3 regions of the Paenibacillus sp. S-38 genome follow, and region 1 is predicted to be linked to each of the others. Evidence: riboswitches for the same ligand, from Rfam matches in the RefSeq annotation. Region 1 holds a riboswitch; each other region holds the start of a gene.
What was found. A riboswitch is a leader RNA that binds a small molecule or an ion and turns the genes downstream of it on or off. The one in region 1 is predicted to bind thiamine pyrophosphate.
Positions count from the first base shown of each region.

Region 2: linked by a shared signal. The riboswitch ahead of thiS (sulfur carrier protein ThiS) and the one ahead of ACP26L_RS29460 (ECF transporter S component) in region 1 are both predicted to bind thiamine pyrophosphate.
Region 3: linked by a shared signal. The riboswitch ahead of ACP26L_RS27280 (acetylornithine deacetylase) and the one ahead of ACP26L_RS29460 (ECF transporter S component) in region 1 are both predicted to bind thiamine pyrophosphate.

Region 1 is NZ_CP187970.1:6,753,157-6,756,384, forward strand. It holds gene ACP26L_RS29455 (ABC transporter ATP-binding protein) at 1-896, opposite strand, end outside; gene ACP26L_RS29460 (ECF transporter S component) at 896-1,489, opposite strand; TPP riboswitch at 1,632-1,737, opposite strand; gene ACP26L_RS29465 (hypothetical protein) at 1,958-2,212, shown strand; gene asd (archaetidylserine decarboxylase) at 2,431-3,222, shown strand.
Region 2 is NZ_CP187970.1:1,096,003-1,099,230, reverse strand. It holds rRNA gene ACP26L_RS05135 (16S ribosomal RNA) at 1-30, opposite strand, end outside; gene ACP26L_RS05130 (thiazole synthase) at 411-1,184, opposite strand; gene thiS (sulfur carrier protein ThiS) at 1,214-1,414, opposite strand; TPP riboswitch at 1,514-1,653, opposite strand; gene ACP26L_RS05120 (nucleotidyltransferase-like protein) at 1,674-2,558, opposite strand; gene ACP26L_RS05115 (DUF2614 family zinc ribbon-containing protein) at 2,693-3,043, shown strand; gene ACP26L_RS05110 (glycosyl hydrolase family 18 protein) at 3,122-3,228, opposite strand, start outside.
Region 3 is NZ_CP187970.1:6,191,703-6,194,930, forward strand. It holds gene tenA (thiaminase II) at 1-388, opposite strand, end outside; gene ACP26L_RS27280 (acetylornithine deacetylase) at 441-1,775, opposite strand; TPP riboswitch at 1,942-2,042, opposite strand; gene ACP26L_RS27285 (ATP-binding cassette domain-containing protein) at 2,089-3,228, opposite strand, start outside.

The sequences.
Region 1 (3,228 bases):
TTCTCCCGGCCGTGGAAGCCGCAGAACGCCTCCAGCCGCAGCAGGGGCTGGGCCACCTGTGCGCTGCGGGCGGCTGACTGTCCGCGCTCCGGCCTCAGGTCCGGACGGCGGTCGTAGTCCTCCCACACGCCCGGATACCAGATGCCGTATTCCTGCAGCTCCTGCCGGTGCTCCCGGAACACGCGCTGGGGCGGCCCGTCCGCCAGAATACGGGCGTCATGCCCGAAGAGCACGACCCGGTCCACGAAGCCGGCGATCTCTTCGATCTTGTGCTCCACGATCAGCACTGTCCGGCCCTCCGTTACCGCCTTAACAGTCTCCCACACCTCGCCCGTTCCTTCGGGATCGAGCAGAGAAGTCGGTTCGTCGAGGAACCACACGTCCGGGTCCAGCGCGAGCAGCGAAGCGATCGCAAGCCGCTGCTTCATGCCCCCGGAGAGAGAGGCGATCGGCACGTGAATGTCCTGCAGGTGAAGGCCGACCCGCTCCAGGCACAAGCGGATTCTCTCCGCCATCTCCTCCCGGGGCACCCGGAGATTCTCCAGCACGAAGGCCAGCTCTTCATCCACATAAGGCATGCAGAACTGCGTGTCCGGATCCTGGAACAGATAGCCCCAAGCCCCGGGAAGCTGGAGGGCGTCCGCTTTCATCGGGACCTCAATGGACCCCGGTATAAGGCCGGAGAACACCTGGAGCAGGGTCGACTTGCCGCAGCCGCTCGGACCCAGCAGCAGCACCTTTTGCCCGCGGGGCACCGCCAGCGTCAAATCGTCGAAAAGCAGCGGGGCGCTGCCCGGGAACTTCAGCCGCAGTCCCGTTACCGAGACGGCAAGCTCCTGCTGCCGGGCGGAGGGGGCACCGCTGCCATGCAGCACTTGCGTATCCGCTGAGCTCATTAGAACGTATTCTTCCTGTCAAGCGCTTGGTAATCGCTGCGGCTGGCCGGACGCACGAGCTGGGTCACGCCCGTTTTCTCCAGCGCCTTCACGATGACATAAGCCAGCGGGCCGGTAATCAGGAACGCCCCGACGATCCGGAAGACGATATAGAGCATCAGGTTCCAGCTTTGGAGCTCCGAGAGATACAGCTTGAAATAATCATACACAATCGAGCCGACGCCGGATGCCGCACCCGCGAGTCCTGCAATCAGCGCCGTATGCCGCTTGTAGCCTGCGGCTGCGAATACGAGCTCCGCCAGCAAGCCCTGCACAAGTCCGTACGTGAAAGCCTCTACGCCGTAGGCGGAACCCATGATCATTTCCCCCGAAGCGGCCGCAGCCTCCGCCAGGAAGGCTACGCCGGGCTTTCTCAGAATCAGGAATGCCGCGGTGCCGGCAATGAACCACATGCCGTAACCGAGCTGTTCGAGCTGAAAGCCCGGAATCTTAAGGACATTGTACACCTCATTCCACAACCGGTAGATCACGGCGAAGACGACGGCGATCACGACGGTAACGAGAATATCCGTCAGTTTCAAACCTTTGGACAATTGAATCCACTCCTTAAAAGAATATATGGAAGAAACCGGGGCGATGCCGAAGCGGACAAGACGCGCAGGAAGCGGCAGATACGCCAAAAAGCCGCCCCCGTAGCTCGGAAGCGGCATTGTAAGCACATGAAAAATGAACGGCGTGCTACGCTCTCCACTTCCCTACGCTGGTATCATCCAGATCAGGTTCAGAGGGTTTAGGACCTATTGGTCCAATCTCAGCCTGTGCGGCTCCCCTAGTGACATTTCCCATCTTATCACGATAGGCCCGTTTGTCAATGCCATTTCCTCTTTCTGCATATGTAAATAAAATTAGATGGAACCCCTAGCCTTCTCTACCGGTTTCTGGTACACTAGTCCTTGCTCGCAATTTACGTATTCTGCTTGAGTCAGAGTGAGTATTCATCTTGTGCTGCGGCATCTTCCATTGGAAGCGCTATCTTTAAAGAGAAAGAAGGAACGCGTCGAATGAATGAAACCGTAACCGTACCGATCGAATCTACTCCTTTTCTGGTTGGGCTCACGGCCGAGATGGTGGCAAACTGCTCTTACTGCACAATGATCTCCTCCGAGCCCGGATACCGTACCCCTGTCTCCTGCACCAAGCTGTCGGGCTCCTGCTGCCCCATCCTGGTCAATCTGGCTACCTGCCTGACCTGCGGCGAGTATAAGAATGCGTGCGAAGCGGATGAGGCCTCCTCTGGAGGAACAGACCCTTACTGAGGTAGCGGCGGACGGACCCGCAGCAACGAATCCGATATGGACTGACGCTTGTCTTTCACGACACTTGCATATAGGCTGCTTCGGCACGAAAAGCCTCCGGGTGGAGGCTTTTCGTGCTGTCCGGCCGTGTTTCTTTGTTGATTTGTGGCCTCTCTTATGTCAAGATAAGCGTTAGATTCCGAATACTTACATCCAAAGAAACAGGTGAACCCAGAAGCATGAAGATATCGTTTTTTCGGCTGCTGACCGAGCTATCGTCCCGCAAATTGGTGTCGCAGCTCACCGGCGCCTTTGCCAAGTCCAGGGCCTCCCGCTCCCTGATCCCGCGCTTTGCCAAGACCTACGGCATTCCGCTGGAGGATGCGGAGAAGGCCGTCCATGAATACGTTTCGCTCAACGACTTCTTCACCCGGCGCCTGAAGAGCGGCCTGCGGCCCGTCGATACATCGCCGGAGACCATGGTCTCCCCTGTGGACGCACTGATCACTGGAATGGGCCCGATCAAGGAAGGCTTGATTCTGAACGTGAAGGGACAGGACTATACGGTCGAGGAGCTGCTCAACCACAGTCCGCGGATGGTCAATTATAAGAATGGCTTCTATTATGTACTCTATCTCAGCCCGACCGATTACCACCGGATTCATTCGCCGGTGGACGGGACGATTATTGAGAAGGAGCATGTGCCGGGCAAGGTATACCCGGTCAATGACTTCGGGCTGAAGCATATGCGCCGCGTGCTGAGCCGCAACGAGCGGCTGATCACCTATGTGGAGCACGAAGGCGGAGAGGTGGCTGTCGTGAAGGTCGGCGCGCTTAACGTCTCTTCGATTCAATACGCCGCTCCGCTGCCGGATCTGCTCGAGCGCGGCGGTGAGCTTGCCTATTTCGAATTCGGCTCTACCGTGGTGCTGCTCACGGAGACGGGCACATTCGAGAGCCGCAGCGATCTGCAGGTGGGCAGCAAGGTCCGGATGGGCGAGAAGCTCGGCACTTTCCAACGGCGCGGCTAACCGGTC
Region 2 (3,228 bases), 2.5 Mb from region 1:
GTCCTGAGCCAGGATCAAACTCTCCATTAAAGAAAAGCTGATGACTCATTTTGAAGCTTGGCAGAAACTCATCGCTGAGTCTCTATATTTAACACTCACTCGTTGTTCAGTTTTCAAAGGGCAAACCTACAACAAATCCTCATTTACAAACATTTGAAGTTTTGTCGTTTGCTGTCACCTCGTTTAGCGGCGACTTTTATAATGTATCACAGTTGCCTATTCAAATGCAAGCTTTTTTTAGAAATTATTTTTGGCTTGCGGCTTACCTTCACTCACTCGGACAAGCCGTTTGAAGCGGCGAGAGTTAATTTATCATATCCCGTTTTTAGATGTCAAGCTTTTGTAAACAAAAAAAGATAAGCCGCGATGGACTCCCATACACGGCCGATATTCGTTATCATTCCCTTGTTCTACTCAATCATTCCAATCTCAGGGCTGCTGGCCGAAGCATAGCGCTTCTTCGGAATCCGCCCTGCGAGAAACCCTTTGCGTCCCGCTTCTACTGCAAGCTTAAAGGCTTCCGCCATCAATACCGGATCCTCCGCCCCTGCTACAGCAGTGTTGAGCAGAACCCCATCCGCTCCGAGCTCCATGGCAAGAGCAGCATCCGCCGGTCCTCCAATACCTGCATCTACAATAACGGGTACCTTGGCTTCCTCAATGATAAAGCGCAGATAGTTAGGGTTGATGATGCCTTGGCCGGAACCGATCGGGGAAGCACCGGGCATGACAGCGGCCGCTCCCGCCTCCTGAAGTTTGCGTGCCAGAATAGGGTCATCGGAAGTATACGGAAGAACAATAAAACCTTCCTCTACCAGGATCTTGGTCGCCTCCAAGGTTCCGACAGGGTCGGGAAGCAGCGTACGCGGATCACCGATCACTTCCACCTTAATCATGTCGCATAATCCGGTCGCCTTGGCAAGCCGCGCGATCCGGACAGCCTCTTCGACCGAATAAGCCCCCGCCGTATTCGGCAGCAGAGTGAAGTTTTTAAGCTCCAGTGTTTCCAAAAAGTTCGGTGCATCCGGGTTATCGATGGGCAGACGACGAATCGCAAAGGTTAGGACTTCCGCCCCAGATGCCTGCACCGCCCTGCTCTGCACCCCCAGATCATTAAATTTACCTGTGCCCAGCAGCAATCTCGATCTAAATTCATAAGGTCCAATCTTCAATGTTTCATTCATGTTCATTTCCCCCTGTACTGGTCAGTCTGTCAGCCCCCGCCGACAAAGTGGACAATCTCAATTCGGTCGCCGTCGTTCAGCTTGGCTTCCTCGTATCGGCTGCGGTCTACAATCTCGCGGTTCAATTCAACCACCAGAATCTTGTTCTGCAGCTTAAATGCGGACAGCAGCTCCGCAACCGTCGCCGCGCCCTCTACTTCTCTCGATTCCCCGTTTACAATCAGATTCACTGCTTCACCCCCCTTTGGCCGTAGCCGGACAACAAAAAAAGGCCAGCCCGGAGCAGGGCTGACCGAATGTCAACATGGCGTTATGCGGCCATACAGATTGCTAGCATTCGACCACTTCCCTACGCTGGCATAATCCAGTGACGCCCCTACTCTGCGGGCTGCCGTATCAGGTTCCAAGGGTCAAAGAATCCGCTTCTTTTTCTCAGCCCCGCATGATAGAGGCTCCCCTAGTGGCTATTTGGTTGTTGCTGCCATTATATCACACGTTTGCGCTTTTAACATCCTTATATCTCAGCTCAAGCAGTGTCAGTTCTTCATCCATCGTATAAGCCACTTCCTTGGCGAGCGACTTCTTCACGAGTTTGTTCATGAGCAGCGGAAGCTCGGTGCGGATTTCCGCCAATTTGGGCTGCTGCTGCAGCTCCTGCAGACTCCAGGCCTCCTCGCGGCTGGCCAGTACTTCAAGCAGAAGCTTGCAGCACCGTTCCATCTTCGACATGATGGAGAATTCGCAGGCGAGCAGAACCAGCTGGACCCGCTGCTTCAGCGTTTCCTTGCTGAGCGTCAGTTCTTCGTACAGCTTGTACACACCCGGATTGATGTTCTTTACCTGGCGCCATACCGTAACTTCGGGATGACTGCCGGATTCGATAATGACAATATGGGCCCAGTGATGCAGGGCTTCCAGAATATTATTATAGGCATCGAGTAGATGGTCTTCGAGAATGTATTCCTTACTCTGAAGATAGCTTCTTAAGAACTTGGAGAATTCGATCAGCAGCTTATGCTCCCTGAGATCGACGGGGAATTCAAGGACTTTGTGCCGCAAACTCTCCAGGTACATCTCCCGGTCCAATAGAATCTCCCCTTTTAGAATCCAATAGATAATGTTCCGGTGTTCTCCATGAAGAATCAAATCGGTAAGCGTATCCGGACTGACCCAACGTTCTTGTATACGCCGGTCGTCTCTTATATAATGAATCTGTTGGTGGCTGCGCTCATTGTCGCGGCAGACGATCAACAGCAAGATATCGAATCCGTCGGTTACGGCCGAAAACGAAGAAGGGTTGTCCACCGCTGAAACGCTGATTACCGTCTGGTCCTGCCGGAACCGCTGCACCCAATCTTTTTTAATGGATTCCATGAACGAGAAAGCCTCCTGACAATAGGACACATAGTTCGATATTGTTTAGTTCTACATTGACACGCGGTTTCCTGCCATCGTTCGATGACAAACCTCACAAACTTCTATATCTCGCATGAAAGTAGTGAATGGGCATGAGATTAAAATCCAGTAAAGTGAACGAATTCCGCCTCTGGGGACTGCTGCTGACCATGGGCGGCATGGCCCTGATGATCGTTGGGCTCGCCGGCATCGTATTCGATTGGGGCATTGCAGGCCGGTGGATCGCCGCGGTCAGTATGGTGGTCGGCGCCATTGCCATGCTGGTATCCATGGGGATTTATTTTGCGGCAGGCATGATGTCCACAAGTGCGACGGTGGTGGAATGCCCCGAATGCGGCAGACCAACCAAGATTCTCGGCAAAACGGACCGCTGCATGTACTGCAAAACGATTCTGTCGCTCGATCCGAAGCACGATCCCGCAGGAACCGGCAGTACGCTGTAAATAGGCAAAAAGAGGGCTGTCCCCTAAGTAGAGTTCCTACTTAGGGGACAGCCCTCTGCTTTTTAGCGACGGATCCGCTTAAGGTTTCAGCGTACTGCGGATCCACTCCCAGGTTCCGGGATTCTCATATCCCCTGCGCCATGAGGCGACGCCGGCCAATTTGTACTTCTGGGCTAAGGCCACGC
Region 3 (3,228 bases), 560 kb from region 1:
CGACGAGCTCCGCCAGCGATCCGTTCTGCGCCGCATGAAGCATGTAATGCGAGTAGGCCAGCGTGATCGGCGACGGCTCCGCCGCCTCAAGCTCCTCTTCCGAGATGCCGAAGCGGGCCGCATAAGCACGGTGCAGCGCCATCTCCTCGTGCAGCGTCGAATGCAGCAGGGCGGCGAACTTTTCCATCGTCGCCAGGTCATGCGCCTTCACCGCCCCCAACGCGAAGAGCTTCGCGTAATCGATCAGGTACAGGTAGTCCTGGATCATATAGAAACGGAATTTGTCCCGGTCCAGCGTCCCTGCGCCCATCTCGCGAACGAACGGATGCGAGTGATTTTGCCGCCAGACCCCTTCCAGCCTGCCAAGCAGCCTCTGCGTGAATGTCATCGTTAACCCTCTCCTCGACTCTCGTAATATCGTAGTTTCGTAGTATCGTATGTTACCCCTTGGGCGTATGACCCCACTCGTAGATAAAACGCAGCATCACCTTCGTATAATCGACGAGCTGCCTGACGGATACGCTCTCGTTCACCGCGTGGGCGTTCTGCAGGTCCCCCGGGCCATAGATGGCGGCCGGAATGCCGGCATCGGCGAACCAACCGCCGTCGGTCACGGTAGGCGACACATCCACCACGGCCGGTACGCCGTGCACCCCCTCGTGCGAGCGCTGCAGCAGCCGGACGGCTTCATGGTCCGGATCGACCTCCAGGGACGGGAATACCTCGCCCCGGTCCTCGATCATCGAAGTGCCGCCCCAGCGGAACTCCAGCGGATTCTCGCGCAGCCACGGATCCGCCGCAGCCACCCGCTCCAGATGCTCCTCGATCTCCCGGGCCACCCCTTCATACGTTTCATCCGGATAAAAATGCACCGTGATCCACAGCCGGCACTCGTCGGCAATGAAGGCCGCATGCCGCCCCCCTTCGATCACCGCCGGATTGATCGTGTTCGTGCCGGGCTCGAAGCCCGGATAGCTTTTCATCACGGCCCAATGCCGCTCCAGCTCCTGAAGACCCGCGATGACCTTCATCATCTTCTCGATGGCACTGGCGCCGTGGAGCCCTCCTCCCGCGTGGATCATCCGCTTGCGCGTAGCGTCGTGGTGGGTTCGGGCACTGCGGACCGTCACCCAGCCGGTGATCACGCCGCCCTGGCCCTGGATGTGCAGGTCGCTAGTATCGACCACCACGGCGAAGTCCGCCGTGTATCCGCGCCGGCAGCACTGCAGCGTGCCCGCTTCGCCGACCTCCTCGCCGATCACCGATTGGAAGGTGAGGTCGCCCGGCAGGCGGATCCCCACCTCATGCAGCAGACCGATGGCGAACAAGGCGCCGGCCAGCCCGCCCTTCATATCCGAGGCGCCCCGCCCGATCAGGCGGCCGTCCCGCACTACCGGAGCGAACGGGTCCTGGTCCCACGGCTCGTCCGCCCCGACCTCCGCCACGTCGATATGGCCGTTGACGATAAGGCTCCGGTAGGCATCGGGCTCGGTTCCCTTAAGTACCCCGACGACATTAGGATCGCCGGGATACACGTCCCAGCGGTCGACGGAGAATCCCCGTTCCTCCAGGTAGCTAGCGACGAAGGCCTGGGCCCCCTCCGTATTGCGTGCCGGCGGGGCCGGCGTGCGAAAGGCAATCAGCTTCGAGGCCAGCGCCAGCAGCTCTTCCTCCCGCTGTTCCACCAAGCCGGTTAAATGCTCGAGCGTTTGGTTTGCGGCAGGTTGAAGGCCCGGTGCTCCGGATGTCTCCCCGCCCGGAAGCTCCTGAACCATATCCTTCGGTGTGTTCTTCATTTCCCGGCTTCCCCCTCATGTACAGGTTTGGGGGCGCCTGGCCTTAACGACGATGCAGACCTTAAACCGCAGACAGGACGGCAAAGCAAACAACCGCTCTCCCAAAGGAAAGCGGTTCGTACATCCATGGACACAGGTGTGTGCGGCGGACGGCAGACCACTTCCCTTCGCTGGCATTACCCAGATCAGGTTCAAGGGTTAAGACCTGCGTCTCTCTCAGCCTTGGCGGCACCCCTAGTGTTCCTATCAATATTCCATTGCAAACTCTTTTCTTCCGTCATGGTAGCATACCTTACGCCCAGCCGGCAACCGCAAGAAGTCCCAGAAAAAGGACTCCGGATGCGGCCAGCAGCAGGATGTCCCCCCGGTCCCACCGGATCGGCTCCCTGCGGCGTACGGAAGGCCCCTCGATCCGGCAGCCTCTGGCCTCGAGCGCGAGTGCCAGATCCTCCGCCTGCTTCATCATGGAGAGCAGCAGCGGGATCAGAAAAGGCGGCACGTCCCGCAGCCGGACCTGACCGGGCTTCACCCGCGCGCGTCCCCGGGAGCGGACGATGAGCGACATCCGGCCCATCTCCCGAAACAGCTGGGGAATCATCCGCAGGAGCAGGGCGGCGTACAGGCTGACCGTGCCGACGGGAATACCGACCCGCGACACGAGGCCGAGTACCTGCTCGAGCCCTTGGCGCAGCCCGCGCTGACCCGTCACCCGCACGAAGACGAAGCCGAGCATCATCACCAGCGCCAGATTCGTGAGCTGGAGGAACGTCGCCGAGGCCTGCTCGGCCGAGAATACACCCCCGGCCCCGCCGTCTGCCGCTCCCGGCCCCCACTGCATGCCCGCCAGCAGGCAGGCGAAGAACAGGAAGAGCAGATACGGCCGCAGCGGCTTCAACAGGACAGCCGGCGGCACGCGGAAGCGGACCAGACAGAAGGTCAGCAGCAGGGCTCCGGCTCCGAGGCCGGCCCAGGTGCCCTGGATCAGCATGCCTGCAGACAGCAGCAGGTAGACAATCCACTTCGCCACGGGATGCCGGCGGCGGATCCAGGGATGCACCGGGTCCGGGGGCTCGGTATCCGGCAGTGTCCCGGCTGCGCCGTAGTCCCCCTGCTGGCTGGGGCCGGCAGAGGCAGGAGCGAGATCATCTCGGGGCACAGTGGGCGTCAACAGAGTGGAGGCCCCAGCGGCAGCCGGATGGCCGTGGACAGTGACGGCGGCTGTGACAGGCTCGCAGGCTCTGACGGCAGCCGTTGCCGGAAGATCCGGAAGCACTGCGCCGACAGGTTCTGCCGGCCTGCTTAACCCAGGCCCCTTGGCAGCTGCTGTTTCCGGACGGCCCGGCGTGGGGACGCCAGGAAGGCTGTGGGCTAATCCGGGCGCAGCCGGCTTCAGGGGAGCGTGCTCCCGGCTGTAGGACGCGGCCACGGTGGC